One region of the Cellulomonas sp. ES6 genome, then DNA from elsewhere that is predicted to be linked to it. Evidence: predicted binding sites of a transcription regulator. Region 1 holds the regulator's gene; each other region holds the start of a gene.
The links. Region 1 encodes LexA, which represses DNA repair genes until DNA is damaged. Its sites were predicted from a motif close to TCGAACANNTGTTCGA; they were not measured.

Region 1 (10,198 bases):
GTGCTCGTGAGCGACTTCTCCCGTCCGTGGCACGCCTCCTACGCCCCCGGGGTCCCCCCGGAGGTGACCGTGCCCGACGAGCCGCTGACGGCAGCCCTGGAGCGTTCCGCCGCCACCTGGCCTGAGCGCGTCGCACTCGACTTCCTCGGCGCGGCCACCACGTACGCCCAGCTCGCCGACCAGGTGGCCCGCGCCGCCGGTGCCCTGCACGACCTCGGGGTCCGCGCAGGCGACCGCGTCGCGATCGCGCTCCCGAACTGCGCGTCGCACGTCGTCGCGTTCTACGCCACGCTCCGCCTCGGCGCCGTCGTCGTCGAGCACAACCCCACGTACACCGCCGCCGAGCTCGGCCACCAGCTCGCCGACTCCGGCGCCACCGTCGCGCTGGTCTGGGAGAAGGCCGTCGCCGCGGCGCTCGAGGCCCGGCCCGGCACCGACGTGCGGACCGTCGTCGCCGTCGACGTGTCCGCCGACCTGCCCGCCGCCAAGCGCCTCGCGCTGCGGCTCCCCCTGCCGGCGGCCCGCCGGACCCGCGACGCGCTGCGGGCCACCCCACCGGCCGGCACGCCCGTGTGGCACCGCCTGGTCGCGGCGGCCTCGCCGCTGCCGTCCTCGCACCCGCTGCCCACGGCCGACGACGTCGCGCTGCTGCAGTACACCGGCGGCACGACGGGCACCCCGAAGGGCGCGGTGCTCACCCACCGCAACCTGGTCGCCAACACGGTGCAGGGCCAGGCGTGGACGGGCGCGGAGCCGGGCACCGAGACGATCTACGGCGTCCTGCCGTTCTTCCACGCCTTCGGCCTCACGCTCTGCCTCACCTACGCCACCCGCGTCGGCGCGACGCTCGTGGTGTTCCCGAAGTTCGACCCCGAGGCCGTCCTCGCGGCCCAGCGCCGCCGGCCCGGCACGTTCCTGCCGGCCGTCCCCCCGATGCTCGACCGCCTCGCCGCGGCCGCCGAGGCACGGTCCGCGGACCTCACGTCGTTCCGGTACGCGATCTCGGGCGCGATGTCGCTGTCGCCGCAGACCGCCGCCCGGTGGGAGCGCCTCACCGGCGGCCTCGTCATCGAGGGCTACGGGATGACCGAGACCTCCCCCGTCGCGCTCGGCTCGCCCCTGTCCCCCGCGCGCCGGCCCGGGGCCCTCGGGCTGCCGTTCCCGAGCACCGACGTCCGCGTCGTCGACCAGGAGGACCCGACCCGCGAGGTGGTGCCGGGCGAGCAGGGCGAGCTGCTGATCCGCGGGCCGCAGGTGTTCCAGGGCTACTGGGGCCGGCCGGACGAGACCGCCGGGCAGCTGCTGCCGGGCGGCTGGCTCCGCACGGGCGACGTCGTGCGGCTCGACGACGACGGGTTCGTCGTCCTCGTCGACCGGATCAAGGAGATGATCGTCACCGGCGGGTTCAAGGTGTACCCGTCGCAGGTGGAGGACAAGCTCCGCACGATGCCCGGTGTGCGCGACGTCGCCGTCGTGGGGCTTCCGGGCGGGGACCTGGGCGAGAAGGTCGTCGCCGCCGTGGTCATGGAGCTCGGGCACGCCCAGGTGGAGCTGCAGGCCGTGCGCGAGTGGTGCGCCGAGCGGCTCGCGCGGTACGCCGTCCCGCGCGAGATCGTCATCCTCACCGACCTGCCGCGCTCGCAGATCGGGAAGGTGCTGCGCCGCGTGGTCCGCGACGACCTGCTCGCGGCCGCAGCCCCGGCCTGACACCCGGCCGCACCCGTCCCGGCACGACGCCGCCGCACCCCGCGCGAGGTCGTCACTCCCGGCCGAGGTCGTCACGTGGGCGTGACGACCTCGGACCGATGTGACGACCTCGCGGGGTCGGGCCGGGCTCCGGCCGGGCTCCCGACGGGCCGTCAGGCCGTGGTGACGGGCAGGCGCGCGGCCCACCAGGCGAGCACGTGCTCGAAGCGCACCAGCCGGTGCTGCGGCCGGCCCGACCGCGTGAGCTCGTGGCCCTCCCCCGGGAACAGCAGCAGCTCGGCAGGGACCCCGCGCCGCTTGAGCTCCACGAACCAGCGCTGACCCTGCTCGACGGGGCACCGCCAGTCCTGCTCGGAGTGGATGACCAGCGTGGGCGTCGTGACCCGCGCGACGTGCGCCATCGGCGACTGCGCGGCGACCGCGGCGCGCTCCTCGTCCGTGTCGCCGTCGCCGAGGTACTCGAGCCCGAAGAACCAGCCGATGTCGCTGGAGCCGACGAAGCTCACCGGGTCGAGGAAGCCGCGCTCGACGATCGCCGCGGCGAACCGGTCCGTCCGCGTCGTGAGCCAGGCGGTCAGGTAGCCGCCGTACGAGCCGCCCATGACGCCCACGCGCCCGCCGTCCAGCGCGGGGTCGGTCAGCGCGGCGTCGAGCAGCGCCAGGACGTCGTCGGTGTCGACGGTGCCGAACGCGTGCCGGATCGCCGAGCCGTGGGCGGAGCCGTAGCCCGCCGATCCGCGCGGGTTGCCGTACACGACGGCGTACCCGGCCTCCGCCAGCGTCTGAACCTCGTCGAACAGCCCGACCGTGTACTGCGCGTACGGGCCGCCGTGGATCATGAGGATCGTCGGGTGCGGGCCGGCGAACCGCTCCGGGTCGGGCGTGACCACCCAGCCGTGGACGGGGTAGCCGTCCGGCGCCGTGGTCGTCAGCTCCCGCGGCGCGCGCACGCGCCCGGTCGCACGCAGCGGCGCGGACCAGTCGGTCAGCACCCGGGTGGTACCGGACGCGAGGTCGACCGCGTGCAGGTCCCCGGACGTCAGCGGGCCCGCGGCCGCGACCACCGCGACCGGCGCGACCGGTGCGGCCGCCACGCCGTGCACCGCCAGCTCCCCGGTCACGAGGTCGCGCGCGGAGCCGTCGGCGCGCAGCTCGCGCAGCAGCACCGTCCCCCGGTGGAGCACCCCGGCCAGCACGCCGTCGGCCGTGACCGCGAAGGTGCCGGGGTCCAGGTCGACGGCCTCGTCGTCGGTCAGCCGCTGCGGCTGCCCGTCCGCCCGGGGGCCGGCGTCACCGTCCGCGCCCGCGGTCAGGCCGAGCCGGTACAGGCCCGTCTGCCGGGCGACGAAGTCCCTCCCGGACGTCCCCATGTCCTGCGCGAGCAGCCACAGCGTCGTCCCGTCGGGCGACGGCAGCGCGGCCGAGACCGCCAGCGTGCTGCCGGCGTCCGCGTCGGTCAGCGCGCGCGGCGCCGCGTCCGCACCCTCCGCGGTGTCGACCACCACGGCGTCGGCGCGCAGGTCCTCGTCGCGCGAGGCGTGGCGTGCCGCCACCACCACCACGTGGCGCCCGTCGGGGAGCCACTCGGCCTGCTCGACGTCCAGCTCCCCGGACGTGACCTGGCGGGCCGCGTCGTCGCCCGCCGCCGGCGTGCTGCGCCCCGGCAGGTCGGCCGGCACCGGCACGACGAAGAGCTGCCGCCGCTTGTCCCGGGTGAAGCCCACGCCGTCGTTGCGGTACGGGAACGTCGTGATGTGCCGCGGCCGCTCGGCACCGGCGTCCTCGCCGGCGACGTACCGGCCCTCCTCGGGCACCCGCGCGACGAACGCGAGCGCGGACCCGTCCGGCGACCACCGGGACGTCTGCACGCCCAGCGGCGCGTCGGTGAGCCGCACGGGTTCGCCGCCGGCCGCCTCGACGACGTGCAGCTGGGGACGGCCCTTCGGCTCGGCGCGCAGGAACGCGACCCACCGCCCGTCCGGCGACACCCGGGGGTCCGTGTCGCGGTGTCCGCGGGTGAGCCGGACCGGCTCGCCCGAGCCGTCCGTCGGCACCCGCCAGAGCTGGCCGGTGTACTCGTCGAGGTCGAGGTCGGGCGCGGTGCGGGAGACGACGGCGTACGAGCCGTCCGGACCGAGCGCGGGGGTTCCGGGGACGTGCAGGAGCGAGAGGTCGGTGGGGATCACCCGACCGACCGTAGTACGCCCGGCGACGGGGCCGGGCGTCGCAGCGCCGGAGGTCACCCCGCCGGCCGCACCGACCCTCTCAGGAGGCGGCCGGGGCGTCGCCCTCGCCGGTCGCGGCGGCCCCCGCGGCACGCGCGGCGTCCGCCACCTCGTTCTCGGCGCGCAGCACCGTGATCGCGGCCTCGAAGTCGTCCAGGCTGCTGAAGGCCTGGTAGACGCTCGCGAAGCGCAGGTACGCGACCTCGTCCAGGTCGCGGAGCGGCCCGAGGATGGCGAGGCCGATCTCGTAGGCGTCCAGCTCGGCGGACCCGCTCGCGCGCAGCGTCTCCTCGACCCGCTGCGCCAGCAGCGCGAGGTCGTCCTCGCTCACCGGCCGGCCCTGGCACGCCTTGCGGACGCCGTTCACGATCTTCTCGCGGCTGAACGGCTCCGTGGCCCCGGACCGCTTCACCACGGAGAGGCTGGCCGTCTCGATCGTCGTGAACCGGCGGTTGCACTGCGGGCACTGCCGGCGTCGGCGGATGGACAGACCGTCGTCCGACGTGCGGGAGTCGACGACGCGCGAGTCCGCGTGGCGGCAGAACGGGCAGTGCATGAGGGCCTCCAGCAGGTCCGGGTCGTGCGGCCGGCACGGCGGCGGGCGCCGCGCCCTCCCGGACGACCGGGACACGGTAGGACCGGCGCCGCACCCGGTGCAACACCGTCCCGGCCCCGGGACGTCCCGCGGAGGGACCTCCGTCCCCCGCGAGACCCGCGCGATCCGTAATACCTTACGCACATGACGCGCGCGGCAGACGAGGCGGAGCTGTTCGGGACGCTGTTCGTGCTCGGGCAGCACCTGACGCGCCACACGGACGAGGCCCTCACCGGCTACGGCGTCACGAGCCGGCAGTGGCTGCTGCTCGCGGTGCTCGTGCGCGCCTTCCCGGGCGAGCACCCGACGCTGACGCGCGCCGCGGAGGTCGTCGGCACCTCGCGGCAGAACGTCAAGCAGATCGCGCTCCAGCTCCAGCGTCGCGGCCTGGTGGACCTGGTCCCCGACCCAGCGGACCGCCGGGCCACGCGCCTGCGCACCACACCGCGGGTCGCCGAGCTGTTCGACTCCCCCGCCGCGGTCGCCCAGCAGCAGGAGCTCGTCGCGCGGGCGTTCGCCGGCCTCGACGACGCCGACCTGGCCCGGCTCGCCGACCTCGTGGGCCGGTGCCTCGCCGCGCTCGCCGACGGGAGGACCCCCGCGTGACCGGCCGACCCAGGAGCACTGTCCGCCTCGCCGTGGGCGCGCTCGCGGTGGCGCACGGCGCGGCGCACCTGCTCGTGCTCGCCGCCACACCCGGAGGTCCGGGCCTGGCCGGCGACGCCGCACCCCCGGCGGTCGGGTCGGCGGAGGGCCTCGCGTGGCTCGCCACGGCGGTGCTCCTCATCGGGGCCGGCACCGCCCTGATCGCCGACCGGCCGACCTGGTGGCGGACCGGCGCGGTCGCGGTCGTGGCGTCCCAGGTGCTCGTGGTGTCGCACGGCGACGCCCGCTGGGGCACCCTCGCGAACGTCGTGCTCGGGATCGCGGTCCTGCACGGGTGGTGCGCGACGGGGCACTGGTCCGCCCGCGCGCGGTACCGCCGCGGCGTCGCGGCCGCCCTCGCCGCAGCCGACGTCCGGGCCGACGCCGACCGGGCGGGCGCCGTCACCGTGGACGACCTCGCGACGCTCCCGGCCGCCGTCGCCCGCTACCTGCGGCGCACCGGCAGCGTCGGTCGCCCGCCGGTGACCGCCGTGCGCGTGACGCTGCACGGCCGGATCCGCAGCGGGCCGTCCGACCGGTGGATGACCTTCACCGGCGAGCAGGTGGACACGGCCGGCCCCCGCCCCACCCGGCACTTCCTGCTGGACGCCACCGCGGCGGGGCTCCCGGTCGACGTGCTGCACGTGCTGACCGAGGGCAGGGCCACCATGCGGGGTGACCTGCTCTCCGCCGTCCCCGTCCTGCGCGGCGCGGGCCCGGCGATGGACCGGAGCGAGACGGTGACGTTGTTCAACGACCTCTGCCTGATGGCGCCGTCCGCGCTGCTCGCCGCACCCGTGACGTGGGAGGAGCTCGACGCGCGCCGCGTGCGGGGGACGTACCGGCAGGGCGGACACTCCGTGCGGGCCGTGCTCGAGTTCGACGAGGACGGCGACCTCGTGGACTTCGTCTCCGACGACCGCTTCCGCGCCACGCGCGACGGGCGGTCGTTCACACGCGAGCGCTGGTCGACACCGGTGGACGGCTACGCGGTGCACCACGGGCGCCGGCTGCCGTCGGCGGCCGCCGCGATGTGGCACCCGAGCACGGGCGAGCCGTTCCGCTACGCCGAGATGGTGCTGGACGACGTCGCACCGGCGCGGTGACGCCCGGACGTCGCGCCGACGCGGTGACGCCGAGGATCCGACCCAGCGCGGCGACGCCGAGGATCCGACCCAGCGCGGCGACGCGGAGCATCCGACCCAGCGCGGCGACGCCGAGGATCCGACCCAGCGCGGCGACGCCGCGACGTCGACCGGCCCCGGGGCGCTCCGGGCACCGGCCCCGCCCGTCCTGCCGGGACGCGTGCGCCCGGCCCGGAGATGACGACGGGGGTGGCCGCGTGTGCGGCCACCCCCGTGGGGACGCCCCCATCCCGTCTCGTCCGGGCGACTCGCCTCGCGCGGACGGTTGCTGCACGCCTCGCGCCGGGCGGCGGGACGAACCCACGGTGCCGGCGACGACGCGTCCCTCGCGGCGAGCCCCCCAGCCAGCCGTTCGAGGTGGCACCACAGTAGAGGCAGGCGTCCCAATTACGCAAGCGTCCCGTGCCGTTATTCACGGCGGCCCGGATGCACCGGACCAGCAGGTCAGGAGCCCGCAGGCAGCAGCAGCACCTGACCCGCCATCAGCGAGGCGTCCGGCAGGCTGTTGAGCTCCTGGAGCCGCAGCACGACGTCGCGCACATCCTCGCCCGGGGCCGCCACGTCGGCGGCGATCTGCCAGAGCGTCTCGCCGGCCACCACGGCGTGGGTCGTGACCTCGGTCGCCTGCTGCGGACCGTCCGCCACCGCGCGGCCACCGACGACCCCTCCGAGCACCACGAGCAGGGCCAGGAGGAGCAGGACCGCGCGACCCCGGCGCGTCAGGTGCAGCGTCGCCTCGGGGGCGGCGGACGGACGCGCGGCGGTGCGCTCCCGGCCGGCGGACCGCGCCGTCACCGGGCCCATCGCGGCAGGACGAGGACGGGCCGGCCGCTCGGCCACGGGACGCGTCCCGAGTCGCGGCTGCACTGCGATGGCGCTCATCTCCACCACTTCCCTCCTGGGCCGCCTCGCGACCCGTCGAACACCTGTTCGTTCGAACGTCTGTACGAACTGAACCACACCCGGAGCGCGATGTCGAGACACGATCGAACAGGTGTTTGATCCACCCGTCCGCGCGCCCTACGCTCGGGGACGTCGGGAACAGCGCACCACGAGGGTCTGACACGACCGCCGGGCGGACGCCGCCGGGTGGGTCCGCAGCCCCGTGACCTGCGCGGTCGCCCGGCTCGGCGGACGGGTGCGGCAGGCACCGGCGCCACGGAGACGGGAGCGGAGATGGCCATCGAGGGATCCGGCGCGACGGCGGGCGCGGCAGACGGGCCTGCCGTGGTCGAGCTCGACGCGGAGGGCGACGGGCTGACCCCGCGGCAGCGCCTGGTGCTGGAGACCGTGCGGGCCTCGGTCGAGTCCCGCGGCTACCCGCCGAGCATGCGCGAGATCGGCGACGCCGTCGGCCTCACGAGCCCGTCGAGCGTCAAGCACCAGCTGACCGCGCTCGAGCGCAAGGGCTACCTGCGACGCGACCCCAACCGGCCGCGCGCCATCGAGGTCGTCCAGCCGGACGACTCACGCGGCGTCGCCCCCCTGCCGGGCGTCGCGGGCCTCGGCGACGAGGACAGCGCCCCCCGCGACGGCGTGCCCGAGGCGGCCTACGTGCCGGTGGTCGGCCGGATCGCCGCCGGCGGGCCCATCCTCGCCGAGCAGCTGGTCGAGGACGTCTTCCCGCTCCCCCGCCAGCTCGTCGGCGCCGGCGACCTGTTCCTGCTCAAGGTCGTCGGCGACTCGATGGTCGACGCCGCGATCTGCGACGGCGACTGGGTCGTCGTCCGCCGCCAGCCCGTGGCCGAGAACGGCGAGATCGTCGCCGCGATGCTCGACGGCGAGGCGACCGTCAAGACGCTCAAGCGCACCGACGGCCACGTCTGGCTGATGCCGCAGAACCCCGCGTACTCGCCGATCGACGGCGACCACGCCCAGGTGCTCGGCCGCGTCGTCTCGGTGCTGCGCGCGCTGTAGCGGCGCCCGCCGCGACGCCGCCCGGACCTCGGCGGCGGCGCCCGCCCGGACCACCGGGCCGGGGACGCCCGCGGACGTCGACCGCCCCTCGGGCGACCCGCCGCGCTCAGGCCGCGGCGTCCCCGCCCGTCGACGTCAGCGCCGCGAGGGCGCGCGCGACGTCCTCCTCGTCGTTCCAGACGTGGAAGGCGAGCCGGACGCGCCCGGCCCGCCCGGCAACGCGGCACCCGGCCGCGCCCAGGGCGGCCAGGCGGCTGCCGTCCGGGTCCGCGAGGCTGACGACGGCGGACCCGCCGGGCTCCAGACCCAGCCCCGCGCGGAGGGCGTCCGCGAGGCCGACCCCGTGCGCCCGCACGGCGGCGGGGTCGGTCGTGGCGAACGCGTCGAGCGACTCCGCGGCACCGAGCCACGCCTGCCAGGCCGGGGAGACGTCGTACCGGCGCGCGTCGGACGCCAGGTGCATCGCGGGCCCGTAGCAGGAGGCCCACGGGTCCTCGCCGGCGTACCAGCCCGCCTGCGCGGGTCGCAGCCCGTCCTGCGCCTCCTCGCGCACGGTGAGGAACCCGGTGCCGCGCGGGGCGCAGAGCCACTTGTACGCGGCCGTGACGGACACGTCGTACCGGCCCGCGTCCACGGGGAGCCACCCGGCCGCCTGCGTCAGGTCGCACAGCGTGCGGGCACCGGCCGAGCGCGCCGCCGCGACCACGGCCTCGTCGTCGAGCACCTCCCCCGTGGCCGACTGGACCAGTGCGTAGGCCACGAGGTCCACGCCGGGCACGACCGCCTCGGCCAGCCGCGTGGCCGGCACGTGCTCGACCCGGATCCGGTCGCCCTGCGCGAGGAACGGGAACACCACGGACGTGAAGTCGCCGTCCACGCAGACGACCCGCGCGCCGTCCGGGAGGGAGCCCGCGACGAGCGACGTCATCGCCGAGACCTGCGACCCGATCGCGACGCGTGTCACGGGCACGCCCACGAGGTGCGCGAACGACGCGCGCGCGGCGCGGACGGCCGCCTCGTAGCCCGGCACGTCGAGCCGGCCGCCGCCCCAGCGGTCCAGGTCGTCCCGGAGCGCCTGCACCGTCCGCCGCGGCGCGACGCCCGCGGTCGCGGCGTTCAGGTAGCCCGGCGCGGGGTCGAAGTCGGCGCGCAGCTCGTCGAGGGATCGCATGCCGGAGACTCTGCCCGGAGACGATCATGCGGACAAGCGCCAGTTTCTCCCGTACCCATGCGTCTAGCTTATGCTCCAAGGATGTCGCCCCGACCGCTCGACGCCGCCGCCCTCCGCCTCGTCCGCGCGGTGCACGACACCGGCAGCGTGACCGCCGCCGCGCGCTCCCTCGGGCTGACGCAGCCCGCCGCCAGCCAGCAGCTCCGGGCGGTGGAGCGGGCGGTCGGCACGCCGGTCGTCGTCCGCGCGGGGCGTGGCGTGCGCCTGACGGAGGCCGGCCTGGTGCTCGCGCGGAACGCCGCCGCCGTGCAGTCGGCGCTCGACGCGACGCTGGAGGAGGTCGCGGCCGTGGCGTCGCTGCGGGCCGGGCGGGTGCGCGTCGCCGCGTTCCCCTCGGGCGCCGCCACCCTGCTGCCCGCCGCGCTCGCCGCGCTCCGTGCCGAGCACCCCGGCCTGAGCACGACGTTCGCCGAGGCGGAGCCGCCCGAGGCGCTCGCCGAGCTCGCCGCCGGCAGGGTCGACGTCGCCCTGACGTTCCGCGCCGCGGACGCCGCGCCGCCGGACGACGGGGAGGGCCGCGGCCTGCTCCGGGTGCCGCTGCTGGACGACGACGTCCTCGTGGTGCTGCCTGCCGCCGACGGCCGCCGGTCCGGGGAGCCGGTGGCGCTCGGCACGCTCGCGGACCGCCCGTGGATCGCCGGCTGCCCGCAGTGCCGCGCGCAGCTCGTGGGCGCGTGCGCGCGCGCCGGGTTCGCGCCCCGGGTGGACTTCGCCACCGACGACTACCTGGCCG
Region 2 (10,198 bases), 270 kb from region 1:
CCGGCACGGCGGTCGTGGCCTCGGACCTCGGGGCGTTCCGCCGGGTGCTCGACGACGGCCGGGCCGGCGTGCTGTTCCGCACCGGCGACTCCGCGGACCTCGCCCGCACGCTCGGTGACCTGCTGGCCGACCCGGACCGTCGCGCACGCGTCGCGGCGGCGGGGGAGGCGGCCGTCGGCCGGTACGACTGGTCGTCGGTCACCCACGAGGTGCTGACGGTGTACGAGATGGCGGTGGAGGGCAGCGAGGCGCCCGTCGGCGAGGACCCGACGTCCCGCCGCGGCGCGCGGCTCGACGTGCTGCGCCGGCGGAGGGGTGACGAGTGAGCTGGTCCGAGACGGCCGTCCTGGTGGTGGCCGTGGTGCTGCTGGTGGTCTGGTGGTCGTGGGTGGCCGCGTCCCGGATCGACCGGCTGCACCGCAAGGTCGCGGCGTCGCGCGCCGTCGTCGACACGCAGCTGCTCCGGCGTGCCTCCGCGGCGTCCACGCTCGCCGCGTCCGGCGTGCTCGACCCCGTGAGCAGCGTGCTCGTGGGCGAGGCGTCGTGGGCGTCCATCACCGCGGGCGACGCGCAGACGCAGGGCATGGCGCGCCTGCCGGCCGAGCTGCGCGGCACGGCCCGTGCGGGCACCGGCAGCCCCGACGTCGCCGACCGGGGCCTGGTGGAGAGCGAGCTGTCCGCGACGCTGCGCGAGGCCCTCGCCGACCCGCAGGAGGTCGCGGAGCTGCGCGAGGAGCCGGGCGCGGCCGAGCTGCTCGCCGCGCTGGCCGACGCCTGGTACCGCGTGCAGCTCGCCCGGCGCTTCCACAACGAGGCCGTCGCCCAGGCGCAGCGCATGCGCCGCGGCTGGGCGGTCCGCACGCTGCGGCTCGCCGGGCGCGCGCCCATGCCGCAGACGCTCGAGCTCGACGACGCGTGGCCGCCGGCGCTGGGCCGGCCGGGAGCGCCGCCCGCCGCACCCTGAGCCGGTCGCCCGCCCCGGGGCAGCGGGCCGCCGGTCGCCACCGGCCGCCCGGGCGCACGGGCGGCGACACCGTCCTCCGAGGCGCGGACGGCACCGCGACGGCCCCTCCGCCGCGACTACGATGACCGAGGAACCCATCCCCCTCCCGAACTGCGAGGCCACCGTGACCAGCGACACCACCCCCTCCGCCCCCGCCGACGCGCCCGCGGTCGGCACCGCCCGCGTCAAGCGCGGCATGGCGGAGATGCTCAAGGGCGGCGTGATCATGGACGTCGTCACCCCGGAGCAGGCGAAGATCGCCGAGGACGCCGGCGCGGTGGCCGTCATGGCGCTGGAGCGCGTGCCCGCCGACATCCGCGCCCAGGGCGGCGTCGCCCGCATGAGCGACCCCGACCTGGTCGACGGCATCGTCAACGCGGTGTCCATCCCCGTGATGGCCAAGGCCCGCATCGGCCACTTCGTCGAGGCGCAGGTGCTCCAGGCGCTCGGCGTCGACTACGTGGACGAGTCGGAGGTGCTGACCCCGGCCGACTACGCGCACCACATCGACAAGTGGCAGTTCACCGTGCCGTTCGTGTGCGGCGCCACCAACCTCGGCGAGGCGCTGCGGCGCATCACCGAGGGCGCGGCGATGATCCGCTCCAAGGGCGAGGCCGGCACCGGCGACGTGTCGAACGCCACGACGCACATGCGGACCATCCGCGACGAGATCCGCCGCCTGTCCTCGCTGCCGGAGGACGAGCTGTTCCTCGCCGCCAAGGAGCTCCAGGCGCCGTACGACCTGGTGGTCGAGGTCGCCCGGGCCGGCAAGCTGCCGGTCGTGCTGTTCACGGCGGGCGGCATCGCGACCCCCGCGGACGCGGCGATGATGCGCCAGCTCGGCGCCGAGGGCGTGTTCGTCGGATCCGGCATCTTCAAGTCGGGCAACCCGGCTCAGCGCGCCGCGGCGATCGTCAAGGCGACGACGTTCTACGACGACCCCGACGTGATCGCCAAGGTCTCGCGCGGCCTGGGTGAGGCGATGGTCGGCATCAACGTCGACGACGTGCCGGTGCCGCACCGTCTGGCCGAGCGCGGCTGGTGACCGGACCGCTGCCGTCCGACGGCCCGTCGACCCCCGCGGGGGCCGGCGGGCCGTCGCCGTCCGCGACCGCGTCGGCGCTCGGTGCCGACTGGGTGCTGGGGGAGGACGGCCTGCGGTTCCGGCGGGCCGCCCGCGTGCTGCTGCTCGACGCGGACGACCGGTTGCTGCTGGTGCGCGGGCACGACGCCGACCAGCCGGAGCGGTCCTGGTGGTTCACGGTCGGCGGGGGCATCGACCCGGGGGAGGACGAGAGGGCCGCAGCGCTGCGGGAGCTGCGCGAGGAGACCGGGCTGCTGCTGGACGACGGGGCGCTGGTGGGGCCGGTGCTGACGCGGTCCGCGGTGTTCGACTTCTACGCCGAGCGGTGCCGCCAGGACGAGGTGTTCTTCCTGGCGCGCGTCGGGTCGGCGCTCGACACCGGGGCGATCGACCGGGCGGGGTGGACGGACGTCGAGCTCGACCTGCTGGACGAGATGCGGTGGTGGCACCTGGACGACCTGGCCGCGGAGAGCCGCGAGGTGTTCCCCGAGGGGCTGCCGGACCTCGTGCGGCCGCTGCTCGGCGGGTGGGACGGGACCGTGCGCCACCTCGGCCTCCAGCGCGACGACTGATTTCCGTACCGGGGGGTAACTTCGGGGGTCGCGGTTCAGGTATCGTCGGCCGGTGCCCATCTCGACCTCCCCTGTGACCCGCATGCACCGCAGCGGCATCCGCACGCTCATGGAGCTGGCGATGCGCGACCCGGAGGCCATCCGGCTGGAGATCGGCGAGCCCGACGTGCCGACGCCCGCGCACGTCGTCGAGGCGGCCGGCCGCGACGCCGCCGCCGGGCACACCGGCTACACGTCCAGCACCGGCAGCCCCGAGCTGCGCGAGGCCCTGGCCGAGAAGGTGCGCCGCGTCAACGGCCTCGACGTCACCGCGGCCGACGTCGTCGTCACGCACGGCGCGATGCACGGGCTCGCCATGGCGATCAACGCGCTCGCCGGGCCGGGGGACGAGATCCTCGTGCCGGACCCGGAGTTCCCGAACTGGCGGATGGCCGCCGTGGCCGCGGGCGTCGGCGTCGGCACCTACCCGGCACGGGCCGCGAACGGGTTCGTGCCGACGCTCGCCGACATCGAGGCGGCGATCACCCCGGCGACCCGCGCGGTCGTGGTCTGCTCCCCGAACAACCCCACCGGCGCGATGTACCCGGCCGAGCTGCTCGCGGGCGTCGTCGAGCTGGCGCGCGAGCACGACCTGTGGGTGTTCTCGGACGAGTGCTACGAGGCCATCACGTTCGACCAGCCGCACGCCAGCCCCGCCGCGTTCGACACCGACGGGCGCGTGCTGACGTTCTTCTCGTTCTCCAAGACCTACGCGATGACGGGCTGGCGCCTCGGCTACGTCGTCTCGCGCGACCCCGGGGTGATCGACCTGCTCGGCCAGGTCGCCGAGGCGACCGTCGCCTGCCCGTCCTCCGTCAGCCAGCGGGCCGCCCTCGCCGCGCTGTCCGGGCCGCAGGACGACGTCGCCGCCGCGGTCGCGTCCTACCGGGAGCGGCGCGACGCCGCGGTGGCGCTGCTCGACGCGCGCGGCGTGCCGTCCGTGCCGCCGCGCGGGGCGTTCTACCTCATGGTCGACGTCTCGGCCGCGACGACCGACTCGGAGGCGTTCGCCCTGCGGCTCCTCGACGAGCGGCACGTCTCCGTCTCGCCCGGCAGCGCGTTCGGCGCCGGGGGCGAGGGCATGGTCCGGGTCTCGCTCGCGAGCGAGCGCACGGCGCTGCTCGAGGGGCTGTCCCGCCTGGCCGACATGGTCGACGCGTGGCAGGCCGTCGAGGTCCCGGCGGCCGTGCGCGAGGCGCTGGACGGAGCAGTCACCGCCGATTCGTAGGATGAGGCGCGTGAGCGCTTCCCCCACCATCGGTGTCCTCGCCCTGCAGGGCGACGTCCGCGAGCACCTCGCCGCCCTCCGCGGCAGCGGTGCCGAGGCCGTGCCCGTGCGGCGCACCTCCGAGCTCGACGCCGTCGACGCCCTCGTGCTGCCCGGCGGCGAGTCCACGACCATCGACAAGCTGCTGCGCGCGTTCGACCTGGACGCGCCCGTGCGGGAGCGGCTCGCGGGCGGCATGCCGGCGTACGGGTCCTGCGCCGGCATGATCCTGCTCGCCGACCGGATCGAGGGCGGCATCGACGGGCAGCGGACCCTGGGCGGGCTCGACGTGACCGTGCGGCGCAATGCCTTCGGCCGGCAGGTCGACTCGTTCGAGACCGACCTGCGCATCGACGGCGTCCCCGGCAGCGACACCGACCCGGTGCACGCCGTCTTCATCCGGGCGCCCTGGGTCGAGGAGGTCGGACCCGCCGCCACCGCCCTGGCCCGCGTGGAGTCCGGGCCCGCCGCCGGTAGGATCGTCGCGGTGCGCCAGGGCTCGTTGCTCGCCACGTCCTTCCACCCGGAGGTGACGGGGGACACGCGGGTGCACCGGCTGTTCGTCGAGATCGTCCGCGACGCCCTGTGAGAGCGGGGCGCGACCCGCTGCCGGGTCGCGCCGCACCGCCGGCCGGGGGAGCGCAGGGACGGCGCGGGATACGAGAGGGAAGCGATGTCGGGGCACTCCAAGTGGGCCACCACGAAGCACAAGAAGGCCGTGATCGACGCGAAGCGCGGCAAGCTCTTCGCGAAGCTCATCAAGAACATCGAGGTCGCCGCGCGCACCGGCGGCGGTGACCCGGCGGGCAACCCGACGCTCTACGACGCGATCCAGAAGGCCAAGAAGACCTCGGTCCCGAACGACAACATCGAGCGCGCGGTCAAGCGCGGCTCCGGTGCCGAGGCCGGCGGCGCGGACTACCAGACGATCCTGTACGAGGGCTACGGCCCCGGCGGCATCGCGGTGCTCGTCGAGTGCCTCACCGACAACCGCAACCGCGCGGCCGCCGACGTGCGCGTGGCGTTCACGCGCAGCGGCGGGCAGATGGCCGACCCCGGATCGGTGTCGTACCTGTTCTCGCGCAAGGGCGTCGTCATGGTCCCCAAGGAGGGCACCACCGAGGACGACGTCATGATGGCGGTGCTCGAGGCCGGCGCCGAGGAGGTCAACGACGCGGGCGACCAGTACGAGGTGCTGTCCGAGGCCACCGACCTGGTGCCCGTCCGGACCGCGCTGCAGGAGGCCGGCATCGAGTACGACTCCGCCGACGTGGTGTTCTACCCGGCCACCCAGATCGAGGTGGACGCCGAGGGCGCCCGCAAGATCCTGCGCCTCATCGACGCGCTCGAGGACTCCGACGACGTGCAGAACGTCTACGCGAACTTCGACGCCTCCGACGAGGTCATGGCGGAGCTCGACGCCGACTGACCCCGCGTGGCGGCCCCCGCGGCCGCGCGCCCGACGACGCCCCGCCCCGCCCCGTGCGCCGCGGGGCGTCGTCGCGTCCGGGCGCCTGCCGGGGCGGCGGACGGATCCGGACGCACCGACACGCCGGGCGTGTCCGCCCGCCCGGATCCGGACGGTGCGTCGGGGGGCTGCGAGGATGGCCGGGTGCGCGTACTCGGTGTGGACCCCGGCCTGACCCGGTGCGGGCTGGGCGTCGTCGACGGGCTGCCCGGCCGAAAGGTGCGGATGGTCGCCGTCGGCGTCGCGCAGAGCGCGGCCACGCAGGACGTCGACCAGCGCCTGCTGGTGATCGCGGCGAGCATCGACGAGTGGCTCGAGGAGCACGCGCCCGACGCGCTCGCCGTGGAGCGCGTGTTCGCGCAGCACAACGTCCGGACCGTCATGGGCACCGCGCAGGTCGCGGGCATCGCGATGCTGGCCGCCGCGCGTCGCCGCATCCCGGTGGCCATGCACACGCCGTCGGAGGTCAAGGCCGCGGTGACCGGCAACGGCCGCGCCGACAAGCCGCAGGTGCAGTCGATGGTGCAGCGGCTGCTGTCCCTCGACGAGCTGCCGCGCCCGGCCGACGCCGCCGATGCGCTGGCGCTGGCGATCTGCCACCTGTGGCGCCCCGCGGGGGCGGTCGGCGCGCCGCAGCGGGCGCCGGGCTCGCTCACCGCCGCGCAGCGGGCCTGGGCGCAGGCGGAGCAGGCGGCGCGCCGCGTCCGCGCCTGACCCCGCGCCCGGCGGGGCGGCGCGTGTCGTTCGTACACGTGTTCGCACGGCCGTGGCAGACTGCACGCCGACGTCCGACCTCGCGGCGTCCGACGGGAAGGAGCCGGTGTGATCGCCTCGGTGCACGGGACGGTGCAGGCCGTGCGGCTGGACGCCGCCGTGGTGGAGGTCGGCGGCGTCGGCATGCTCGTGCAGGCGACCCCGGCCACGCTCGCCGGCCTGCGCGTCGGCCAGCAGGCCACGCTGCACACGTCGCTCGTCGTCCGCGAGGACTCGCTGACGCTGTTCGGGTTCGCGGACGGCGACGAGCGGGAGGTGTTCGAGGTGCTCCAGACGGTCAGCGGCGTCGGGCCCCGGCTCGCGCTGGCGATGCTCGCGGTGCACACCCCGGACGGCCTGCGGCGCGCGGTCGCGGACGAGGACCTCGCGGCCCTCAAGCGGGTCCCCGGCATCGGGCACAAGGGCGCGCAGCGGATCGTCCTCGAGCTCGCCGACCGGCTCGGCGCCCCCGCGGTGGTCGGCGTCCCGGGCGGCCCGGCGGCGGCGGCGCGCCCCGGCGACCGCCGCGACCAGGTCGTCGAGGCGCTGGTCGGGCTGGGGTGGAACCAGAAGGCGGCGGCCGACGCGGTCGCGGGCGTGCTGGAGGGCGGCGACGAGCCGGTCGCCGAGTCCGAGGTCGCGGGCGTGCTGCGCGCGGCGCTCCGGGCCCTGGGCGGTGGGCGTGGCTGACGCGGACTCCGTCGTGCGCCCGGAGGCCGACGACCTCGAGCGGGCGGCCGAGGCGGCGCTGCGGCCCCGCCACCTCGCGGAGTTCGTCGGGCAGCGGGTGGTGCGCGAGCAGCTCTCGCTGGTGCTGCAGGCGGCGCTCGGCCGGGGGCGTGCACCGGACCACGTGCTGCTGTCCGGCCCGCCCGGGCTCGGCAAGACGACGCTGGCCATGATCATCGCGGCGGAGCTGGGGACGTCGCTGCGCGTCACGAGCGGCCCGGCGATCCAGCACGCGGGGGACCTCGCGGCGATCCTGTCCTCGCTCGAGGAGGGCGAGGTGCTGTTCCTCGACGAGATCCACCGCCTCGCGCGTCCCGCGGAGGAGCTGCTGTACGTGGCGATGGAGGACTTCCGCGTCGACGTGGTCGTGGGCAAGGGCGCGGGGGCCAGCGCCATCCCGCTGTCGCTGCCGCCGTTCACGGTGGTGGGCGCGACCACGCGCGCCGGCCTGCTGCCCGCGCCGCTGCGGGACCGGTTCGGCTTCACGGGCCACCTCGACTTCTACGCCGACGACGAGCTCGAGCGGGTGCTGCTGAGGTCTGCCGGGCTGCTGGGTGTGCCGCTCGCGCACGACGCCGCCGCGGAGATCGCGTCGCGCTCCCGCGGGACGCCGCGCATCGCGAACCGGTTGCTGCGCCGGGTGCGGGACTGGGCGCAGGTGCGCGGGGACGGCACCCTCTCCCTCGACGCGGCCCGCGCCGCCCTCGAGGTGTACGAGGTGGACGTGCGCGGGCTCGACCGCCTCGACCGGGCGGTGCTCACCGCGCTGTGCACCCGGTTCGGGGGCGGCCCGGTCGGCCTGACGACGCTCGCGGTGGCCGTCGGGGAGGAGCCGGAGACGGTCGAGACCGTCGCCGAGCCGTTCCTGGTCCGCGAGGGCCTGATCGGCCGGACCCCGCGCGGCCGGGTCGCGACGCCCGACGCCTGGGCGCACCTCGGGCTCGCGGCGCCGGCGCCCACGGACACGCTGTTCGGCTGAGCGGGGAACCCGCCGGCGCCCCCGCTCGTTAGGTGCCCGGGACCGTGGCGCCTAGACTGCGGCCGACGTCAGACGCGATCAGGAGCTGTTTCTCCGTGGACTACTCGTTTCTCCTCATCCTCGCCATCGGGCTCGGGGCGATGTTCCTGCTGTCCTCCCGGCAGCGGAAGGCCCAGCGCCAGCAGCTGAGCTTCCGGGACAACCTGCAGCCGGGCCAGGAGGTCATGACCGGCTCGGGCATGTACGGCACCGTGGTCGAGGTCGAGGACGACGTCGTGACGCTCGAGTCGACCCCGGGCAACCGGTCGCGCTGGATCAAGGCCGCGATCGCCCGCCTGGTCGAGCCGCCGGTCGAGGAGGACGAGGTCGAGGACGAGGACGACGCCGAGTGGCGCGACGAGCCCGGCGCCGTGCCGCCGGGCCTCATCGACGTGCCGGACGACCTGTCCTCGCTGCAGCCGCCGCGCGACGACGAGGGCCCGGACGGCCGCAAGAAGCCGCAGCAGTAGTCGAGGGGCCGGGCCACCGGGCCGGCCGCCCACCACCCGTACCGCCCGCAGCCCGCGGGCGGTACGCGCACGAGAGAAGACGATCCGTTGGCCCCACCCACCCGCCGCCGGCACCCGGCGCGCACCCTGATCACGCTCGCCGTCCTGACCGTCGCGGTCTTCGCCACGATCTTCGCGGGCACGCGCCTCTCCGACGCCACGTGGACGCCGAAGCTCGCGCTCGACCTCGAGGGCGGCACGCAGCTGATCCTCGCGCCGGTCGCCGAGGACGAGTCGCAGGTTACGCAGGAGACCATCAACCAGGCGATCCAGGTGATCCGGCAGCGCGTCGACTCCTCGGGTGTCGCCGAGGCGGAGATCACGAGCCAGGGCGGGTCCAACATCGTCGTGGCCCTGCCGGGCCGGCCGAGCGAGGAGACGCTCGACCTGGTGCGCACGTCCGCCCAGATGGAGTTCCGGCCGGTCCTGACGTACGCCGGGCCGCAGCCCACCGCCGCCGCGACGGCCGACCCGTCGGCGGCCCCGACGGACGGCGCCACGGCGGCCGCGGACGACGCGGCGGCCGACGACGCGGCGGCCGGCAGCGACGCCGAGGAGCCGTCGGACGAGCCGACCAAGGACGCCCCGGACTCCCCGAGCGACGCCGCGTACTACATCACCCCGGCCGTGCAGGCGCGGTTCGACGAGCTCGACTGCACCGACCCCGCGAACCTCACGGGCGGGAAGTCGGGCGACGCCGACAAGGCGCTCGTCACCTGCGACCCGGACGGCACGCTGAAGTACATCCTCGGGCCGGTGGAGATCCAGGGCTCGAGCATCGCGAACGCGTCCTCGGGCCTGCGGGTCAACCAGAACGGCACCGTCACGAACGAGTGGGTCGTCGACCTGGAGTTCGACGGGCAGGGGACCAAGGAGTTCGCGGCCGTCACGGAGCGGCTGCAGGGCCTGACCTCGCCGCAGAACCAGTTCGGCATCGTGCTCGACGGCCTGGTGATCTCGGCGCCGTCCCTCGACCCCGGCGTCGTCATCTCGGACGGCAAGGCGCAGATCTCGGGCTCGTTCACCCGCGACACCGCGACGGGCCTGGCGAACCAGCTGAAGTTCGGCGCGCTGCCGCTCACGTTCGAGGTGCAGAGCCAGGAGCAGATCTCCGCGACGCTCGGCTCCGAGCAGCTCGAGAAGGGCCTCATCGCGGGCCTCATCGGCCTGCTGCTCGTGGTCGTGTACTCGCTGTTCCAGTACCGCGCCCTCGGCCTGGTGACCGTCGCCTCGCTGGTGATCGCGGCGGTCCTGACCTACGGCGTCATCACGCTGCTGTCGTGGACGCAGGGGTACCGCCTGTCGCTGCCCGGCGTCGCCGGCCTGATCGTGGCGATCGGTATCACGGCGGACTCGTTCATCGTGTACTTCGAGCGCATCCGCGACGAGCTGCGCGAGGGCCGCACCCTCGTGGCGGCGGTCGACCGCGGGTGGGAGCGCGCGCGGCGGACCATCCTGGCGTCCGACGCCGTGAACTTCCTGGCCGCCGTGGTGCTCTACTTCCTCGCGGTCGGCTCGGTGCGCGGCTTCGCGTTCACGCTCGGGCTGACGACGCTGCTCGACCTGCTCATCGTCTTCACGTTCACCCACCCGGTGATGCTGCTCATCGCGAAGACGCGGTTCTTCGCGAGCGGCCACCGGTTCTCCGGGCTCGACCCGCGCCGCCTCGGCGCCCCGGACCAGTCCCGGTACGTGGGCCGCGGCCGGGTGGCGCGCGGACCGCGCACCGAGCCCGCGGCCGACGCCGGCACCCCGG
Region 3 (10,198 bases), 290 kb from region 1:
CGCTCGTACTCGCGCTCGCGCTTGCTGGACGGCACGCACACTCCTCGTCGGTCGGTCGGCCGGGGCAGCGCCCCGCGCGCGGACGCAGGACGCCCGCGCCCGCCCGACAGTCTAGGCAGCCGCGGCTGCGGTCGAGTGCGCCCACCGGCCCGTGGCGGGGCGGTGCGGCGGCGCTAGCGTGACCCCGTGCGGATCTTCCCCCTGACGGCCCCGGTGTTCGCGGCCACCTGCTACGTCGTCGCGGCGGACGACGGGAGCTGCGTCGTGGTCGACCCGGGCGGTGGCGTGGCGGGTGCCGTGTCCCGCACGGTGGCCGAGCACGGCCTGCGCGTCGCGGGGGTGCTGGCGACGCACGGGCACGCCGACCACGTGTGGGACGCGGGGCGCGTCGCGACCGCGGCGGGCGTCCCGCTGCGCCTGCACGCGCGGGACGCGTACCGGCTCGACGACCCGGTGGGCACGCTGGGCGAGGGGGCGGCCGGCGTCGCCGACGGCCTGCTCGCGGCGCTCTCCGCCGCGGGGGCGGACACCGCGTGGGCCCGTCCCGGGACCGAGCCGTTCGGCGACGGTGACGGTGCGCGCACGGCGGACGAGGAGCTCGTCCTCGGTGGGGTGCGCCTGGTGGCGCGGCACGCCCCGGGCCACACCGAGGGGTCCACGCTGTACCTGCTGGAGGCGGCCGGGGAGCGGGTCGCGTTCACGGGGGACGTGCTGTTCGCCGGCACGGTCGGGCGCACGGACCTGCCGGGCGGCGACGCGGCGGCGATGGCCCTGACGCTGCGCGAGGTGGTCGCCGCGCTGCCGCCGCGCACGCACGTGCTGCCCGGCCACGGCCCCGCGAGCCGCGTGGACGTGGAGCTGGCGCACAACCCGTACCTGGCAGGATGACGCGCATGGCACGCCCCACCCCCCTGTCCGGCTTCCCCGAGTGGCTCCCCGACGGTCGCGTCGTCGAGCAGCACGTCCTCGACACCCTGCGGCGCACGTTCGAGCTGCACGGGTTCGCCGGGATCGAGACGCGGGCGGTCGAGCCCCTCGACCAGCTGCTGCGGAAGGGGGAGACCTCCAAGGAGGTCTACGTGCTGCGCCGCCTCCAGGAGGAGCCGGACGCGACGGACGCCGACCGCGGCGGGCAGCTCGGCCTGCACTTCGACCTGACCGTGCCGTTCGCCCGCTATGTGCTGGAGAACGCCGGGCACCTCGCGTTCCCGTTCCAGCGCTACCAGATCCAGAAGGTCTGGCGCGGGGAGCGCCCGCAGGACGGCCGGTTCCGCGAGTTCGTGCAGGCGGACATCGACGTCGTCGGCGCGGGGGAGCTGCCCTACCACTACGAGGTCGACCTGCCGCTCGTCATGGCGGAGGCGCTCGGCGCGCTGCGTGAGATCGGCGTGCCGCCGGTGCGCATCCTCGTCAACAACCGCCGCGTCGCCGAGGGCTTCTACCGCGGGCTCGGCCTGACGGACGTCGACGCGGTGCTGCGCGGCATCGACAAGCTCGACAAGGTCGGGCCCGACGCCGTCGCAGGGCTGCTCGTCGCCGAGGCGGGCGCGACCGCGGACCAGGCCCGTGCGTGCCTCGAGCTCGCGGGCATCTCCGGCGGCGACGCCGGGGTGGTCGACCGGGTGCGGGAGCTCGCGGCACGGCACGGCGTGGAGTCCGAGCTCATGGAGCAGGGGCTGGCCGAGCTACGCCAGCTCGTCGAGGCCGCCGCGGTCCGCGCGCCCGGCGTCGTCGTGGCCGACCTCAAGATCGCCCGCGGCCTGGACTACTACACGGGGTCCGTCTACGAGACGGTGCTGGTGGGGCACGAGCAGCTCGGGTCGATCTGCTCCGGCGGCCGGTACGACACGCTCGCGTCCGACGGCAAGCAGACCTACCCGGGCGTCGGCCTGTCGATCGGCGTGTCCCGGCTCGTGTCCCGCCTGCTGACCGGGGGGCTCGTGCGCGCCACGCGCGGCGTCCCGGCGGCCGTGCTGGTCGCGGTGACGTCCGAGGAGACGCGGTCGGCGTCCGACGCGGTCGCGACGGCGCTGCGGGCCCGGGGGGTCCCGGTGGAGGTCGCGCCGACGGCCGCGAAGTTCGGCAAGCAGATCCGGCACGCGGACCGGCGCGGGATCCCGTTCGTGTGGTTCCCCGCGACCGAGGACGGCGCCGCCGACCAGGTCAAGGACATCCGGTCCGGGGAGCAGGTCGACGCCGACCCGGCGGTCTGGGCGCCCCCTGCCGACGACCTGCACCCGCGCGTCGTCCCCGCGGAGGGCTGAGGCCGGCGCGGCCCGGGTCACGCGGTCCGGGCCGCCCCGGGCCCCGGTGCTCAGGCGAGCGCGAGCACGCCCGCGTTGAGCGTCGTCGCGTAGAGCACCCACGCCAGGTACGGGCCGAGCAGCCACGCCACGGCCGGGGAGAGCCGGTGGAACGCGACGACGGTCGCCACCAGCGCGACCTCCAGCGCCAGGATGATCGCGAGCCCCGCGCCGAGGTGCTGCGCCCCGAAGAACACCGGCGTCCACGCGGCGTTGAGGGCGAGCTGCACGCCGTACAGCACGAGGGCGGTGCGGGCGGCGTGCGCGCCGTGGCGGCGCCAGAGCAGCCACGCCGCGACGGCCATGAGCACGTACAGGACGGTCCAGACCGGCCCGAAGACCCAGTCCGGCGGGGTCCACGCCGGCTTGTCGGCCGCGGCGTACCAGCCGTCCACCGCGGAGGCCGACGCGAGGCCGCCGCCCCACGCGACGGCGGCGTTCACCGCCAGCAGCGCGACGAGCACGGGCCAGCCGCGGGAGGCGGGCGCCGCGTCCCGGCCGGTGGTGGCGGGGACGTCGGGGTGCGTCGAGGTCATGCCTCCACGGTCCGTGCGCGCGGTCGCCGGGGCAACCGGAGGACGGCCCGCTGACGACGTGGCGCGGGGCTTGCCAGCGAGTCGAACACGTGTTCGAATCGTAGGGTGCGGTGGGACGGGCAGAAGATCACGACGGAGGCGGACGGGACGCTGCCCGGGCTCGCGCTGGCGGGTCACCAGCGGTCGGTGCGCACCCCCGGGTTCGCGGGCGTGACGTTCCACGAGGTGCACGCGAAGTCGGCGCTCAACAAGGTGCCGGAGTCGTCCGCGATGCCCTTCCGGTGGACCGTCAACCCCATGCGGGGCTGCCTGCACGCCTGCACCTACTGCTTCGCGCGTCCCACGCACGAGTACCTCGGGCTGGACGCCGGGGCGGACTTCGAGACCCAGATCGTGGTGAAGACCAACGTGGTCGACGTGCTGACCGCGGAGCTGCGGCGGCCGTCGTGGCGGCACGAGCACGTGGCGCTCGGCACGAACACCGACCCCTACCAGCGGGCCGAGGGCCGCTACGCCCTCATGCCGGGCATCATCGAGGCGCTGGCGCGCTCGGGGACGCCGCTGTCGCTGCTGACCAAGGGGACGCTGCTGCGCCGTGACCTCCCGCTGCTCGCCTCCGCGCAGGCGGAGGTCGGCGTGAGCGTGGCCGTGTCCCTGGCGGTGGGGGACGAGGGCCTGCAGCAGGCGCTCGAGCCGGGCACCCCCACGCCCCGGGCCCGGCTGGCGCTCGTCCGCGCGGTGCGGGACGCCGGGCTGGAGTGCGGCGTGCTGGTCGCCCCCGTGCTGCCGTGGCTGACCGACTCGACCGAGCACCTCGACGCCCTGCTGGGCGACCTGGCCGAGGCCGGCACCTCCTGGGTGACCGTCATCCCGCTGCACCTGCGCGGGCCCGTGCGGCCCCTGGTGCTCGGGTGGCTGCGCGAGCACCGGCCCGAGCTGGTGCCCCGCTACCAGCGGCTGTACGGCCGCGGCGCGTACGTGCCGGACGAGTACCGCCGCTGGCTGCGCGACCGGGTGCGCCCGCTACGGCGCCGGCACGGGCTGCCCGGCCCCGGGGAGGCGGCGGGGGAGCCGTCGCCCTGGCGCGCGCGGCCGGCCGAGAGCCCCGAGGCGGTGATGGCGGCGATGGCACCCGGCGGTGCGACGGGCGCGGTGCAGCCCGTGCTGTTCTGAGCCCGGCCGTGGCCCGGGTGGGCCGGGTGGGCCGGGCGCGGCCGGGTGGGTTGGGCGCGGCCGGGTGGGTTGGGCGCGGCCGGGTGGGCCGGGGCGGGTGGCGTCGGTACCGGCGGTGGACGGCGGGCGTCCGGGGGGCGTGCGCCTCCGGCAGTAGACTCGCCGGGCTGCTGCGTGCAGCGACCCACCACCTGAGAGGACTTGTCGTGCTGCGCACCCACACCGCCGGCTCGCTGCGGGCCGAGCACATCGGCACCACCGTCACCCTGACCGGGTGGGTGGACCGCCGCCGTGATCACGGTGGGGTCGCGTTCGTGGACCTGCGCGACGCGTCGGGCATCGCCCAGGTCGTCATCCGCGACGAGGCCGTCGCGCACGGGCTGCGCTCGGAGTACGTCCTGCAGGTCACCGGAGAGGTCGGCCGCCGCCCGGAGGGCAACGAGAACGCCCACCTGGCCACCGGTGAGGTCGAGGTCGTCGCCGCGCAGGTCGTCGTCCTCAACGAGTCCGCGCCGCTGCCGTTCCAGGTGTCGTCGTCCCTCGACGAGCCGGTGGGCGAGGAGGCGCGCCTGCGCTACCGCTACCTCGACCTGCGCCGGCCGGAGCCGGCCCGGGCGATGCGGCTGCGCGCGAAGGCCAACCAGGCCGCCCGGCGCGTCCTGGACGCCCACGACTTCGTCGAGGTCGAGACCCCCACGCTGACGCGGTCGACGCCGGAGGGCGCCCGCGACTTCGTCGTGCCCGCCCGCCTGGCGCCGGGCTCCTGGTACGCGCTCCCGCAGTCGCCGCAGCTGTTCAAGCAGCTCCTCATGGTCGGCGGTCTGGAGCGGTACTACCAGCTCGCGCGCTGCTACCGCGACGAGGACTTCCGCGCCGACCGGCAGCCGGAGTTCACGCAGCTCGACGTCGAGATGTCGTTCGTCGACCAGGAGGACGTGATCGCGCTCGGCGAGCAGATCCTCGTCGCGCTGTGGGACCTCATCGGCTACCGGATCCCGACGCCCATCGCCCGCATGACCTACGCGGAGGCGATGGCGCGGTACGGCACCGACAAGCCGGACCTGCGGTTCGGGCTCGAGCTGGTGGAGCTGACCGGGTTCTTCGCCGACACCCCGTTCCGGGTGTTCCAGGCCCCGTACGTCGGCGCCGTCGTCCAGCCCGGCGGTGCGTCGACGCCGCGGCGCGGGTTCGACGCCTGGCAGGAGTGGGCGAAGCAGCGCGGGGCGAAGGGCCTGGCGTACGTCACGGTGGCCGAGGACGGCACGCTCGCCGGGCCGGTCGCCAAGAACATCTCCGAGGCGGAGCGCGCCGGGCTCGTCGAGGCCGTCGGGGCGCAGCCGGGCGACGCGGTGTTCTTCGCCGCCGGCCGCCCCTCGGAGGCCCGCGCGCTGCTCGGTGCGGCACGCCTCGAGATCGGCCGCCGCGGCGGGCTGGTCGACGAGTCGCAGTGGTCGTTCGTGTGGGTCGTGGACGCCCCGCTGTTCAAGCCGACCGGCGAGGACGACGACGTGGCGGTCGGCGAGGGCGCCTGGACGGCGGTGCACCACGCGTTCACGTCGCCGACGCCCGAGTGGATCGACCGCTTCGAGGAGGACCCGGGCCAGGCGCTCGCCTACGCCTACGACATCGTCTGCAACGGCAACGAGATCGGTGGCGGCTCGATCCGTATCCACCGCCGCGACGTCCAGGAGCGCGTGTTCGCGGTCATGGGCATCGGCGAGGAGGAGGCGCGCGAGAAGTTCGGCTGGCTGCTGGACGCGTTCCAGTTCGGCGCCCCGCCGCACGGCGGGATCGCGCTCGGCTGGGACCGGGTGGTCGCGCTGCTGACCGGGGCCGAGTCGATCCGCGACGTCATCGCGTTCCCCAAGTCGGGCGGCGGCTACGACCCGCTCACGGGTGCGCCTGCGCCGATCACGGAGCAGCAGCGCAAGGAGGCGGGGGTCGACGCCCGCCCGAAGCGGCCCGCCGCCGCGCAGCAGGGTGCCGACGCGGAGGCCGGCGCGCAGGACGGGGCCGCCGCGGCGACCGCCTCGGCGTGACGGCGGACGTCGGGGCCCCTGCGACGCTCCCGGCGCCTTGGGCCGACGACCCGTTCCTGCTCGACGACCGACCCCTGTGGTCGCCCGAGCGCGTGGTCGCGCGTGACGGCGCGCTGCTCCTCGTGCAGCGCGCCGTCGCGGCGTCCGGCGCACCGGGGACGCGCACGAGCCTGATCGTGCTCGGGCCGGCCGGCCCGGCGTCGGACCTGCTGCGCGACCACGATGACGCCACGCACGCCGTCGCGTGGGTCGACACGGCGGCGCTCGGGATGCTGCGACCCGCCGAGGTGGCCCGGCTCGGCCTGCTCCCCGCACGCACGGGCTGGGAGTGGATGGTCACGGAGCAGGCGCCCCCGGCCGTCACCGGGGAGGTGGCGGTGCGCGAGCTCGACCCCGTCGCCGACGCGGACGCGATCCGCGCGTGCCTCGCGGCCGCGAACCCGACCACGGACGCTGACCCGGCGGGCCCGGGCGAACGGTGGTGGGGGAGCGGTGCCCCCGACGGCACGCTGGCGGGCGTCATCGGGTCCGGACCGCGCGCGGGTCGCGGTGGCCGGCGCGCCGGTGAGCCCGGATCCGCCGGGTCCGCCCATCTGCACGGCCTGGGTGTCCGCCCCGGCGACCGCGGGCGCGGCCTCGGTGCTGCCCTGACCGCCGCCGCGACGCGCGCGCTGCTCGCCGACGGCGCGGACTGGGTGTCCCTGGGTATGTGGGACGACAACGACGGCGCCCGGCGCATCTACCACCGCCTCGGCCTGCGTACGGTCCACCGCATGACCACCCTCCGCCACCCCTGACCCCTCACCTCCCCGCGCGCACCCCGCCCCGCCGCGACCGTTCGGAGCCTCCGAAGCGCCATCGTGGTGACCCCCGGACCACCTCGATGGCACGTGGGAGCCTCCGACGGGTGCCGGCGGGCGGGGGGTGGTGCAGCGGACCAGTCAGGGCCGGGATCGGGTCCGCTCCACTCAGTCGTCGCCCACCGCCGAGGCGAACCGGCACCCAGTAGTGGGGCGACAGCACTCAGTCGGCACTCAACGAGGTCGGGATCGTCCGGATGGGTGCTCGCATCCGGGAGAGGCTTCCGGGGCGCGCCGCTCGATGCGCGTTCCACGAGGACGGCGGGGTCCCCTCGGCGTCCACCTCGACTCGGAGGCTCTCATGCGCACCACGGTTCGTGCCCTGCCGGCCGCTGTTCTCGCGGCCGGTCTCGTCGTGCTCAGCAGCCCGGCGGCGTCAGCGGCGAGCTCGGCCTGGACGAAGGTGGGCTCGTGCACCCTCCACACCGTCCGCGACGTGAGCGTCGCGGTGATCTCGAGCTCATCGAAGGTCACCGCCGACGACGGTGATGCGTCCGGCTCTGTCGGACTGTCGGCCAAGACCGCCACGACGACACCGTCCGCCGTGTTCGCGGCGACGTCGATCACCATCACCGGCAGGTCCATGACGCACTACAAGGTGTGGCACTGAGCCCGCCGGCCGGTGGCACGTCCCGCCGGCCGGCGTCGCGTGCCCGCGCGCACGTGGCGGCGTCGGAGGGGGCGACCCGGGGCCGGCTCGTGGCTGTCCTGGTCGGTCTTCTCGTGGCGACCGGCGCCTGCGCCCCCACCGAGGCCGAAGGTCCTGACGGCTCGGTCGTCTTCGCACAGGTTCTCGCACAGGCGGAGGCATCGACGTCCGCGTCGGACGCCCAGATCTCGGCTCTACGCGAGGGCGCGGAGACCGGGCGGATCTCCCTGGAGGTGGTCCGCGAGGCCGCGAGGCGCGCCGTCGCGTGTCTCGCGGAGCTCGGGCTGGATGCGGAGTACGACGAGCGGTCGCTCGCCTACGGGCTCGTGGTCCCGGGATACGTCGTCAGGCACGCGCCGGGTGCCGACGTCGACCGGGACGTCGCGACGTGCGATGAGCGTGAGTTCGGCTGGGTCAACGAGCTCTACCAGGTGCAGCCGTCTTCGGTCGAGGCGTCCGAGCGGTACCTCGAGCAGCAGGCGCCCGTGATCCGGGCCTGCCTCGACCGGAACGACGTGCGGACCGGGCGGGATCCGTCCGGTCCCGACCTCGCGAGGGCGGCTTCCGAGGCGCTCCAGGCATCGGACGGCCGGATCGACTGCCTGGCCGAGGCCGGTGTCGACGCGTGGTGAGGAACGGGTCGCGTCTCCGCGTCGTCGCGGTGGCTCTCGTCCTCGCTGCGCCGCTCGTGATCGGTGGTGGGCTCGCGCTCCTCGCGCTGGCTCGCTCGCCGCTGCAGTCGGACGTGCCCGCCGCGCCGCTCGTCGGCCAGGTGCAGCCGGTGGCGCGTCCGGCGTCCGAGACCGTCACGGCGACGTGGGTCGCGCCCGTGGAGCGGGTCGTCGCCGCGCAGTCGGAGGGAACGGTGACAGGCTTGGCGATCGAGCCCGGCCGGCCGATCGCGGCCGGCGACGTGGTGGTGCGCGTCGACGGGCTTCCCGTGATCGCGTTCGCTGCCCCGGCACCGCTCTATCGGGACGTCGTCGAGGGGATGGAGGGCGACGACGTGCGGTCGGTGCAGGCGGTCCTCGTGGACCGCGGGCTGCTCGACCGGGTGGATGGGCTGGCAGGCCCGGCGACGGCCGACGCGATCGAGCGCTGGAACGCGTCGTACGGTCTGCCCCACGGGCGCACGTTCGCGCGGTCCTCCGTCATCTGGATCCCGGAGGGCGCGACCGTGCCCGTGGACGTCTCGATCGAGGTCGGCGACCTGCTGCAGCCTCCGACGCCGATCTACCGGGCTGTCCTGGACCCGGAGCGGGTCGACGTCGACATCGAGGGGGATCCGGCCCGACGGACGGTCTCGCTCGCAGACGCGACCGTCCCCCTGCCTCCCGGGCAGTCCGCGATCTCGGACCCGGAGGACGTCGCAGCGATCCGCGTCGTGATGGCAGATCAGGACACGGCTGCTGTGGTGGTGACGACAGCCGGGTCACACGAGGTCGGCGGGGTCCCCGCCTCGGCCGTCCTCACGGACGACGCCGGCAACGCGTGCGTGCTCACCGACCTCGACGGCGGGTCGGTGCGCATCGACCCCCTGGGCGGGTCGCTCGGCATGGTGGAGGTGGATGCCCGGCTGATCGGGACCCCGCTCGTCATCAACCCTCGTGAGGCGGGTGTGGGGGAGACGTGCGGCTGACCGTCGACGGACTCCGCTACACCCCTCCCGGGGCCGCGTGGCCGGTGCTGGCAGGGACCACGTGCAGCCTCGAGGACGGCGAGACGTTGGCAGTCGTCGGACCGTCCGGGTCGGGGAAGACCACCTTCGTGTCCATCCTGGGTGGGTTGCTCGCGCCAGCAGGGGGCACTGTCGCGTGGCGGGACAGCGGCGGTGTCCGGGACCCGCGCGAGGTCACGACGTGGGTGCTGCAGACGGTCTCGTTGCTCCCGGAGCGGTCCGTGCTCGACAACGTGATGCTCGGCGCCTTCCTGGACGGGGCAGGGCGCGCGGAGGCCCGCGGCCTCGCCGGGGAGGCGCTCGACTCGATGGGGCTCGCGAACCGCGCCGACGACCGCGCGTCGGTGCTGTCGGGTGGCGAGGCCCAGAGGGTGGCCATCGCGAGGGCGTTGGCCTCGGCAAGGCCGGTGCTGCTGGCGGACGAGCCGACGGGTCAGCTCGACTCGAGGACGACCGACCTGGTGCTCGACGCCATGTTCGCCGTGGCGGCACGCACGATCGTCCTCGTGACGCACGACGAGCGGGCGGCTCGCCGCTGCGACCGGGTGCTCCGGCTGGACGGTCGCCGGCCGTCGCCGCCGCCGGCATCATGACGGACGTGCGACGACGCCAGGTCTGGCCGTCGGCCCTGGCGTTCGCGGAAGGGGCGGAGAACGCCAGGTCCGGTCGGTGGGCCTCGGTCGTCGTTGCGCTCGCGGTCGCCGGCGTCCTCGGGGCCGCGGCGTTGTCGAACGTCCTCGACGTCGGGCGCCTGGTGCGCGCCGAGGCGGAGTGGGCGGCCGCCGGGGCGTTCGTCCTCGTGGCTGAGCCCGGCCGAGCGGAGGGCGGGACGATCGACGCGCCACGGTGCGACCGGTTGTCCGCCCTGGAGGGGGTCGACGGTGCCTTCGCGGTATCAGGTGTCCGGGGGGCGCTGGGTCTCGCGGCCGAGCCGGGCATCAGGGCCACGCAGATCATCGT

Region 2: the regulator LexA is predicted to act here: its motif matches at 6,178-6,193, upstream of ruvA (Holliday junction branch migration protein RuvA).
Region 3: the regulator LexA is predicted to act here: its motif matches at 2,921-2,936, upstream of P9841_RS00880 (Rv2578c family radical SAM protein).

What each region holds. Positions count from the first base shown of each region.
Region 1 is NZ_CP125655.1:4,023,841-4,034,038, reverse strand. Features, by position in the region: gene P9841_RS18575 (AMP-binding protein) at 7-1,707, shown strand; gene P9841_RS18570 (S9 family peptidase) at 1,860-3,893, opposite strand; gene nrdR (transcriptional regulator NrdR) at 3,973-4,488, opposite strand; gene P9841_RS18560 (MarR family winged helix-turn-helix transcriptional regulator) at 4,672-5,133, shown strand; gene P9841_RS18555 (DUF6544 family protein) at 5,130-6,278, shown strand; gene P9841_RS18550 (LysM peptidoglycan-binding domain-containing protein) at 6,762-7,199, opposite strand; gene lexA (transcriptional repressor LexA) at 7,494-8,234, shown strand; gene P9841_RS18540 (aminotransferase class V-fold PLP-dependent enzyme) at 8,341-9,405, opposite strand; gene P9841_RS18535 (LysR family transcriptional regulator) at 9,487-10,198, shown strand, end outside.
Region 2 is NZ_CP125655.1:173,128-183,325, forward strand. Features, by position in the region: gene P9841_RS00775 (glycosyltransferase family 4 protein) at 1-326, shown strand, start outside; gene P9841_RS00780 (hypothetical protein) at 323-964, shown strand; gene pdxS (pyridoxal 5'-phosphate synthase lyase subunit PdxS) at 1,086-2,048, shown strand; gene P9841_RS00790 (NUDIX hydrolase) at 2,045-2,659, shown strand; gene P9841_RS00795 (pyridoxal phosphate-dependent aminotransferase) at 2,712-3,926, shown strand; gene pdxT (pyridoxal 5'-phosphate synthase glutaminase subunit PdxT) at 3,937-4,554, shown strand; gene P9841_RS00805 (YebC/PmpR family DNA-binding transcriptional regulator) at 4,639-5,394, shown strand; gene ruvC (crossover junction endodeoxyribonuclease RuvC) at 5,578-6,147, shown strand; gene ruvA (Holliday junction branch migration protein RuvA) at 6,256-6,876, shown strand; gene ruvB (Holliday junction branch migration DNA helicase RuvB) at 6,869-7,894, shown strand; gene yajC (preprotein translocase subunit YajC) at 7,990-8,403, shown strand; gene secD (protein translocase subunit SecD) at 8,491-10,198, shown strand, end outside.
Region 3 is NZ_CP125655.1:190,951-201,148, forward strand. Features, by position in the region: gene P9841_RS00860 (peptidylprolyl isomerase) at 1-35, opposite strand, end outside; gene P9841_RS00865 (MBL fold metallo-hydrolase) at 187-888, shown strand; gene hisS (histidine--tRNA ligase) at 894-2,264, shown strand; gene P9841_RS00875 (TspO/MBR family protein) at 2,315-2,839, opposite strand; gene P9841_RS00880 (Rv2578c family radical SAM protein) at 2,945-4,012, shown strand; gene aspS (aspartate--tRNA ligase) at 4,219-6,051, shown strand; gene P9841_RS00890 (GNAT family N-acetyltransferase) at 6,048-6,848, shown strand; gene P9841_RS00895 (hypothetical protein) at 7,348-7,521, shown strand; gene P9841_RS00900 (hypothetical protein) at 7,611-8,192, shown strand; gene P9841_RS00905 (peptidoglycan-binding domain-containing protein) at 8,222-9,199, shown strand; gene P9841_RS00910 (ABC transporter ATP-binding protein) at 9,244-9,831, shown strand; gene P9841_RS00915 (hypothetical protein) at 9,837-10,198, shown strand, end outside.